3 regions of the Paenibacillus sp. FSL R5-0341 genome follow, and region 3 is predicted to be linked to each of the others. Evidence: riboswitches for the same ligand, from Rfam matches in the RefSeq annotation. Region 3 holds a riboswitch; each other region holds the start of a gene.
The links. A riboswitch is a leader RNA that binds a small molecule or an ion and turns the genes downstream of it on or off. The one in region 3 is predicted to bind S-adenosylmethionine.
Positions count from the first base shown of each region.

Region 1 (3,189 bases), 2.8 Mb from region 3:
CGTCGGCATGCAGAGACAGAGCAGAATGTAGGTTAGGTGAAGGAAATGAAAAAAGACGAGGCGTTTCTCCCACAGGAGCGCTTCGTCTTTGTTATTTCATTTCATTCTAGTTCATACCCAGTCTTTTTTGCGGAAAATGAAGAACATGCTCAGGCCCAGTGTGACCATCAGGCCAATCACAACAAAATAGCTGTATTTCCAGTTAAGCTCTGGCATATTCGTAAAGTTCATGCCGTAGATACCGGTAATGACCGTCAGCGGCATGAAGACCGTGGTAATGGCGGTAAACACACGCATGATCTCATTCGCCCGATTCGCAATACTGGATTGGTAGGCTTCTCGTAAGTTGCCCATCAGGTCGCGATATGTTTCAAAGGTTTCAGATATTTTTACAGCATTCTCATAGATGTCACTGAAATACTTTTGCAGCTGATCATCAATGAGACGCAGATCTTTTTTGTTCAGTGTGTTAATAACCTCTTTCTGAGGTCCGAGCACTTTCTTCAGCCACAGAATCTCACTGCGCAGCCCGATGATTTCATTCAGATGTGACTTTTTGGTGTGCATCAGAATGTCTTCCTCAAGCTTCTCGATCCGGGCTTCAATTCGGTCACCTACGGTGAAATAATTATCAACAATCAAGTCAACCAGCAAGTAGAGCAGACGATCCGGTGTGCTGATTTCCTGTTCCCACAGGATGGGTTTCAGTGTGCGCAATTCGCTGACCTTCTGCTTCGTAACACTAATGATGAAATGTCTGCCGAGGAACAAGTTCACCGCACGTAGAAATATCTCTTCATCATCGAAACGAATACTATTAATCACAATAAAGTAATGGTTCTCATAAATTTCAATCTTCGGACGTTGTTCTTCATCACTGAGACAGTCTTCCACTGCCAGATCATGCATCAAGAACAGCGGCTGAAGTACCGCCAAATCATCTACGTCCGCATCAATCCAGTAAAATCCTTCCGCTGGTGGAGTCAGCGCCTGCTGAATGTCGTCCACCGGAATAAATACACCGTTGTTAACCAACCGGATTTTCATCGTTAATCTACTCCTTCTGCACCCGCCAACCTGGCGGATATTATCATTATGGGCGCAAAAAGAACAAATCAGCCGGTCGGCAGCGGAGCCTGGAGATCAGGGCTGCGTTCACTATATAATCAAACGGAAGTCACGTCCCGCTGCCGGCATGCTGATGTCAATTCTCTATGCAGTTTGTCGGAATTCGGCTGCCAGTCAGGCCTCGGGTCGCCATCCATTTAATATGTCACCTCTCACATAAGGGTTTATAACACCTTGTTTAGTATACCGCTGGTACAGGGTGCTTTCAAGCGCAAAAATGTGTCTATTTCGCGCCCTGAGGCAGTGTATGACAACGGATGATGAACGGTTCCGATCTGGAATGCAGACGTAGAACTGCAACTTGACGTGATGGCATTAATGTAATAAAGTAGACGGTGAACCATATTAAATTAAAACTTAATACAGCGAAATCTTATCAAGAGTAGGTGGAGGGACTGGCCCGATGAAACCCGGCAACCGGCGGTATACCGCACGGTGCTAATTCTTGCAGCGACCAAGTGTCCGAGTGACACTGTTGTAACTGAGAGATGAGAGAGGCGCATATCTATTTACATATGACCTTTCTCGAAATCCGAGGAAGGTCTTTGTCATATGCCCCGACTTCTCAGCAGTGATTTTCGCTAAGGAACTTGAGATTGTCGTAACTTTGGATGGAACTTCAATTCAATGTTTGGAGACAAGCTCATGGCAGCCTATAACTGTATTGATGTGAAGACATCAAGCCAGCGGTGGCTGCATCTATTTATGCACAAGGAGGAGTTAGACTTACCATGCCAATCAAAATACCCGATACTCTACCAGCAAAAGAAGTACTTGAAGGAGAGAATATCTTCGTCATGGATGAAACTTCTGCATACAAGCAGGATATTCGTCCACTCCGTATCGCTATATTAAACCTGATGCCTACGAAGGAAACGACCGAAACACAATTACTTCGTCTGGTGGGAAACACACCCATTCAGGTGGATGTCGTTCTGGTGCATCCGAAATCCCATACGTCGAAGAATACGTCACAGGAGTATTTGGATTTGTTCTATAAAACCTTCGATGAGATTGAACATCGTCGTTTCGATGGCATGATCATTACGGGTGCCCCTGTGGAACAGATGGATTTCGAAGATGTGAACTATTGGAATGAAATCCAGGAGATCTTCGAATGGACCAAAACCAATGTGACTTCAACTCTGCACATATGTTGGGCTTCCCAGGCAGGTTTGTACCATCATTTTGACGTACCCAAGGTTGCGCTTGATGAAAAGTGTTTTGGCGTCTTCCCGCATACGATCAACAAGCCTCATGTTCCGTTGTTGCGTGGATTCGATGAAGTATTCAACGTTCCACATTCCCGTCATACGGAAGTGAGACGTGAAGATATTGAAAAGAATGAGAATTTAGAGATTTTGGCTGAATCCGAAGAAGCCGGTATTTTCCTGGTTGCTACCAAAGACGGCAAACAGATTTTTGCCACAGGACATGCCGAGTATGACCCCTTCTCATTAAAATGGGAGTATGACCGGGATGCAGCGAAAGGGTTGGATATCGCGCTGCCTAGACATTATTATCCGAATGATGATCCTTCCCGTGTGCCACCGGCTACTTGGCGCGCTCATGCCAACTTATTATTCTCTAATTGGCTCAATTACTATGTGTATCAAGAAACACCTTACGATATTGGCCCGCAAATCTAATCGAGATTACAGGAGGATGCAGCAATGGAAGACAACAACAAGTTGAAAATCGAAAGCCGCTTAGCACAAATTGGGTCCATCAATGAACCGGTAACAGGCGCCATTAACTTTCCGATCTATCAATCCACTGCGTTTCGCCACCCGAAGCTTGGACAAAGCACGGGGTTTGATTATATTCGTACGACCAACCCAACACGCAAAGTGTTGGAAGAAGCAGCCGCAGCGCTGGAGTCCGGTGATGCAGGGTTCGCCTGTAGCTCGGGTATGGCCGCGCTGCAAACCATCTTTGCCATGTTTGGTCAAGGGGATCATCTGATTGTATCGCTGGATCTGTATGGCGGAACCTATCGTCTGCTTGAACGCATCTTGTCCCGTTTCGGCGTAACTGCAAGTTATGTGGACACGAATGACC
Region 1 covers NZ_CP150241.1:1,905,494-1,908,682, forward strand. The annotation lists gene MKX75_RS08725 (HRDC domain-containing protein) at 1-36, shown strand, start outside; gene corA (magnesium/cobalt transporter CorA) at 112-1,047, opposite strand; SAM riboswitch class I at 1,499-1,623, shown strand; gene metA (homoserine O-succinyltransferase) at 1,860-2,777, shown strand; gene MKX75_RS08740 (PLP-dependent transferase) at 2,802-3,189, shown strand, end outside.
Region 1: another riboswitch for S-adenosylmethionine. It lies ahead of metA (homoserine O-succinyltransferase); the one in region 3 lies ahead of mmuP (S-methylmethionine permease).

Region 2 (3,189 bases), 270 kb from region 3:
AATTTGCACTAGAATGATCATCGACACTACGGAGATGATCATGATTTCATTTTGATAACGATAGTATCCATAGTTAATTGCCAGTGTTCCCAGGCCTCCACCACCAACCATGCCCGCCATCGCCGTATAGGAGACGAGCGTAACGATGGTAATCGTTATACCAGCAAGCAGGCCAGGTAATGCCTCAGGCAGTAACACCCGTCTTACAATCTGTCCGGTCGATGCGCCCATCGCCTGTGCCGCCTCAATGACACCCCGATCCACTTCACGCAGCGTGTTCTCCACCAAACGGGCGAAATAAGGAGCTGCTGAAATCACCAAAGGAGGTATAACGCCGAGCACCCCAGTAGCTGTACCGACGAGTGTACGAGTGAATGGAATAAGAGCAACAATCAATATGATGAATGGGACTGAGCGCAAAATATTAACAATCAGGGATAGTATCGTGTACACTGCCCGTGACTTAATCGAAGCAGAACGGGCTGTCATGAACAGCAGAACTCCGAGCGGTAAACCTAAGATAACGGTAAACAAGCCTGATACACCCAAAATTTGCAGTGTCTCTATGGAAGCTTTACCAACCTCTTCCCAACGTACGGTTGAAAAATCCATCTAACGTAGCACCTCCACATCAAGTCCCTCTGCGGTTAATTCGGATATCGTCCGTTCAATCGCATCTGACTCACCCTCGAACCGAACGGTCAGTTGCCCATAAGGAACCTGTTTGATCGTAGAGATCGTACCTTGCAGGATGGCAAAATCTACACCTGTCTTGCGTACCGTTCTGGACAAAATCGCTTCATACGTTTTATTACCCAGAAAGGATATCTTCACAAGTTTGGAAGCAGCACCTGCCTGCAATTCAACGCTTGCATTCACCAGAGCGGTCTCTTCCAGAGCAAGTCCAGCTTCATGGTCACGCATCGTGAAGTCCCGCGTAATGGCGTGCTGCGGCTTCAGGAATACTTCTGTTACAGGCCCCTGTTCCACAATGCCACCTTGATGAATGACAGCAACCTTGTCGCAGATGTTCTGGATAACGTGCATCTCATGTGTAATCAGCACAATCGTGAGGTTGTATTTTTCATTAATGTCGAGCAATAACTTCAGGATTGAATTCGTCGTCTGCGGATCAAGTGCCGAAGTAGCCTCATCACAGAGAAGTACATTCGGATCACTTGCAAGCGCTCTTGCAATCCCAACACGTTGTTTCTGTCCACCAGATAATTGGGCCGGATATTTACTGCTATGGTGCTCCAGGCCAACCAAAGTAAGCATTTCCTTCACTTTGCGATCAATGGCTTCCTTGGGTGTATTCACAAGTTTTAGTGGAAAAGCCACATTGTCATATACCGTTGCCGAGGATAGCAGATTAAAGTGTTGAAAAATCATGCCAATCTTGCGTCTCTGTTGCTGCAACTCAGTTTTGCTCAGGTCAGTCAAGTTGATCCCGTCAACCCATACTTCACCCTCCGTTGGACGTTCCAACAAATTAATACAGCGAATCAGTGTACTTTTGCCCGCTCCGGAATGGCCAATGACGCCATAAATTTCACCCTTGCGGATGCTCAAATCCAGATTGGATAACGCTGTTGTGGCTTTTGCCCCTTTACCATACGTCTTTGTTAATCCTTTTAATTCAATCAATAGCACTTGCCCCTTCCTACCACCTACATGTATCTTTACCCGAAAGAAAGGAAAACTCCCCTTTACGTACAAAAAAAAGAAGAGCCCCTTTGCAGATACAAAGACGGCTCTTCACGTGAATTTACCTTCTCATCTGCCAAAATCGTGTCTTGCACCATTTTGTAGGAATTAGCACCTAACATCTATAACGAATGACACATGTGTCATTCATTATAAATCGGTTGCCGGGCTTCATCGGGCCTGTCCCTCCGCCGCTCTCGATAAGAAATATGAGGTTGTAAGATTCTATAAGTTCATGTAGTTCATGTTATATACTGTTCAATAGTTCAGAAACTTCTGTAAAAATAACGATATTCATGTACCATTCGGTATGAAACTCAGTATAATCCAAGTATTCCGATTTGTCAAAGGGAATTATTTCATTTTATTTACTGCGTTAACGTTTCTTACCTTGCTTAAGCCATATCTGATTAATGTAGCCGTATGAAGTACTTAACGTTTCACATACCATATCCACGCCCTGACGCATTTCATGCACATGCTGATCCAGATCCTCCAACTTCACTTTCCCTTGCAACGTCTGGTGTAACTGCCACAAATCATCATGCATTTCAGAGTTCATGTAGTGAATTTCCATGTTACGTCGTTTACGCAGCTTGCTCATCGGTTCACGATATGAATCCTTGATCTGAATCAATCGCAAGGCAAGGTCATGATGCTGCGTCGCATAATCGAACTGCCTTAACACGGTAAAATAAGAAAAATGTGCTTTTGTATTTGAGGTATTCAGTTCGAATATTTCATTTAATACGGTGCCGACTTTATCCAGAATGGCAAAACAACGGATGAAGCCATCTTTATAAAAATAAACATATCGGGCATACTCGGCTTTCTCGGCCTGCGTCATATCGTCCGTAGAGCCTGCAACGACCTTTTTGCGAAAATGAGCAGCAGCGAAACAGCTTTGCTCCAGTTCATCCAGCGAGGAGATGAGTCCCTGCGTCCACACATACAGTTTCCGATAGTCATGCGTGGGATCATGGTCCACATGCATTTGTCGCTGAAACAGCTCAAGCGTATGCGCCATAGAATCCATCGCTTTCTTCAATAACCCTTCGTTTATACGTGGCTTTTCTCCCAGCAATGTTCGCAGCATAACTAACCTCCTCTTTTCCACATCAACAAGGATTCATCACCATCATACTTAAACCATTCCGAGTATACGTGTAATTGCTGCTTGCCATAGGTTGCCCTGATCCCCCTGACATCAAACAAAGTCCACCTGTCCAATGATGTACATCACTGGATGGTGGACTTTCAAATTTAGCCCAAGAGTCGTTCCAACCTCAACGAAATTTAGAAACGATTAGCCGGGCGATGCAGCTTGTACACTAAGAAACTCATATACGTTAAAACCCCGAACAATATGGCGATATCCAGCATATGAGCAAGGGCTACGAACATGTATACTTCCGGACGGCTCATCGTCACCATCATGAAAATACCAATGACCACTTGCATCAAAATCAAAATAACGGATAC
Region 2 covers NZ_CP150241.1:5,365,714-5,368,902, forward strand. The annotation lists gene MKX75_RS24065 (methionine ABC transporter permease) at 1-612, opposite strand, end outside; gene MKX75_RS24070 (methionine ABC transporter ATP-binding protein) at 613-1,647, opposite strand; SAM riboswitch class I at 1,774-1,914, opposite strand; gene MKX75_RS24075 (Cthe_2314 family HEPN domain-containing protein) at 2,084-2,803, opposite strand; gene MKX75_RS24080 (heme A synthase) at 3,004-3,189, opposite strand, start outside.
Region 2: another riboswitch for S-adenosylmethionine. It lies ahead of MKX75_RS24070 (methionine ABC transporter ATP-binding protein); the one in region 3 lies ahead of mmuP (S-methylmethionine permease).

Region 3 (3,189 bases):
GCAATAATTGGACGTGAACGAAGACATTCTCCCTCACGATCCCCTGTACGATCTGTTATATGCTCCTCATTCTCCAGCATCTCTGCACGTACCGAAGTAGCTTCTACAAGCTGATCTGTCGGGCTTTCTCTCCCTACTAAACCACTCTGTACTTCTGCCCATACGTCATCTCTCGCCTTTGCAGCCAGCTCCACCGTCTTGCCAATCAGGTCTAACGCTTCCTGCTCTCCAATTCCTCTCTTGCAGAAGCCATCCACCGTCGCCTGATAACTGGATGTAATCGCACAGTCGGCTCCTGCTCGGAAATAATCCGCATGGACCTGAACGATAACATCCGGATTCTCAAGTAATACACGAGCAGACCATAACGGGTCGTCCAGATCACATCCATGCTGTTCGAGTTCCGTTGCCAGCGCTCCATCCAGAATCATGACCGGATGTTCACGAAGGATCTGTTCTATGGGATTAATCTGTTTTGCTTGCGTCATGTACTTGTCCTCTTTTCTTGTTCGCACGTTCTGTCAGATAATAAGCGGCGTAACACACTGCGATAAATGGAACCCCACAATACAGCGCAATTCGCTGTGTCGGGTCAAAAGCAATACCTATGCATGAAGCCAAGCATAATATAAATGAAACAATCGGTACCACGGGGTACAACGGTGTGCGATAAACCAGATCTTTGACCGCATGTCCTTCCCGGATATATTGTCTGCGGAACATGTATTGGGAGGCACTGATGCTCATCCATACCGCAACGACAGCCAGACCTGAAATAGAAACCAGTGTAATATACACGGTACCTGGTGCAATGATGCTCGACAGCAACGCCAGCGCACCACCGACCATACTGATCAGAAGTGCATTCAATGGTACTCCGCGTTTGGTTAATTTGGCAAACCAAGGGGAGATCGTTTTTTTATCAGCCAGAGACCAGAGCATCCGTGAAGATGCATATAGGCCTGAATTGGCAGCAGAGAGAATCGCCGTCAGAATAACAAAGTTCATAATGTCTGCTGCATAGGGTACACCCACCCGCTCCATTACCGCTACAAACGGACTTTCCAGTACACTGGCATCCGACATGGGCAGCAAGGCCGACAAGATAACAATCGTTCCGATGAAGAAAATAACCAAGCGCCACAGCGTCGTATGAATCGCTTTGGGTATCGTCTTTTCCGGATTTTCCGTCTCCCCTGCGGCAATCCCGATTAACTCGGTGCCCGAGAATGCAAAGTTTACTGCAAGCATGGTCATCAATATCGCTGTAGCCCCATGAGGGAACCATCCGGATGCCGTAATATTCGATAGGAATGGAGCCGGTTCAGAGTCTGCCATCGGAATAATGCCGAACATGGCTGCGCCACCGATTAGAATGAAGATTACGATGGTCACTACTTTTACAGAGGAGAACCAGAACTCGGATTCCGCAAACAATTTCACCGTCAATGCATTGAACAGGAAGATCATTAGTGCAAAGAGCGCGCTCCATATCCATACGTTTACCGATGGGAACCAGCGCTGCATCAGCAGTCCGGCGGCTGTAAATTCGGAGCCAAGCGCAACAGTCCAGGTTAACCAGTACAACCAAGCCACTGTGTAGCCGGTTGCTGGTCCGATATATTTAGCTGCATAACTATGAAATGCTCCCGTCTCCGGCATATGAACAGATAGTTCACCCAGACAGAGCATCACCAGATATACGACGATCGCTCCGATCAGGTAGGACAGAATGGTTCCCAGTGGTCCCGCCTGCTGAATCGTATAACCGGAGCTGAGGAATAATCCCGTTCCAATGACTCCTCCGAGAGAGAGCATGACCACATGCCGTGCCTGCATTTTCCGCTGAAAATGCCCTTTGTCGTTGTTGTTCTCCATACCTGCTGCTCCCCTACTTCTTCATCCAGAAAAAACAAAAAAGACCCACTCTTCCTAAAGAGTGCGCCGTTACTGACAAATAAAAACAAACGCTCCTATCTATCAGGCTTTCACCCGCTGGAATTAGCACAGTATCCTTCAGATCTGTTGCTGAGGTTTCTAAGGGCCAGTCCCTCCACCTCTCTGGATAAGAAAATGATTTTTTACTAATATAGCGATCTATCATGAATGTGTCAACATTTAAATAATAAATGTCCCACGCTGCACTATTCGGTGGAAGACCCCGGATTGGTGATGGTGATCTTCACATCATACGTAATCGGCACGGTGCTGAAGATTTGGTCCCAATCATCTTTGATTTTCTTCCATGTTTTGGGCTCTTTGATACGCAAGCTATCCCGAAAATCCGCAACATCCACTTTATAGGTATGCTGGAGTTTATATAACACCTGTCGAATCTGTTGTTCAGCCAGTTCAGCAAATTCCTTTTCCAGTTCTCTGAGGTAAGCACCTTTTTCCTCTTCCTCAGGAGCACGCCAATCCTCCATCAGCCAGCCTTCAGATTCAGTCTTTACATGGAATGAAATATCATTCCCCACCACCTTTGGGGTGATTTTCACTTTTTTCTTCTTCATTTCGTATAACACAGTGAACCCTTCTTTGTTGTGTGTTTTTAAGACGCCCCCCTTTTTTTGGGGATTGAGCCATGATAATCCTTCCAAATCCGTTTGACTAAGTTCCCCGATGAACTTGGTTGTTTTTCCATCAAAGATGCTGCCCCCTGAGAACTTGTCCTCCCCATCGGAGTTTAATACATTCTGGAGCAGGAAGCTCGATCCGGACTGCATTTGAGCGTCTAACTTAGATAGCAGAACCGGATCAAGTATTTTATTGGATATATAAGAATTGTTCGTAATGCCTGTGAGATAAAATGCTGGTATTCGTGAAGGGTCCTGTGATGTCAGCACATCCACTGCACGACGATGACTAATTAACACCAGACAGTTGGGGCGAATATCATTATCTCGAAGAACAAAATCAAGCAGTTGGTCCAAACCATATTTTTTAGCAATATCCTTGGAAACGACGATTACCTTCAGATGATGTCCTATGAGAGGCCGATCCCGCCTTAACGCAAACTGGCGGAAGATTTGCAACAAGGAGTCTCCGGAAAGCTGTTCATTGGCATAGGATGTTTTGCCGGAAGAAGGCGAACCGGATTGCTGACTCGATTGACTGTTGGAGTAGCCCGGAGCGATCTGCACCGTAGCAGTCAAATAGTTCTTCTTGGGATATGAGCCTCCCTGAGCA
Region 3 covers NZ_CP150241.1:5,632,736-5,635,924, forward strand. The annotation lists gene mmuM (homocysteine S-methyltransferase) at 1-488, opposite strand, end outside; gene mmuP (S-methylmethionine permease) at 466-1,878, opposite strand; SAM riboswitch class I at 1,971-2,072, opposite strand; gene MKX75_RS25380 (Ger(x)C family spore germination protein) at 2,145-3,189, opposite strand, start outside.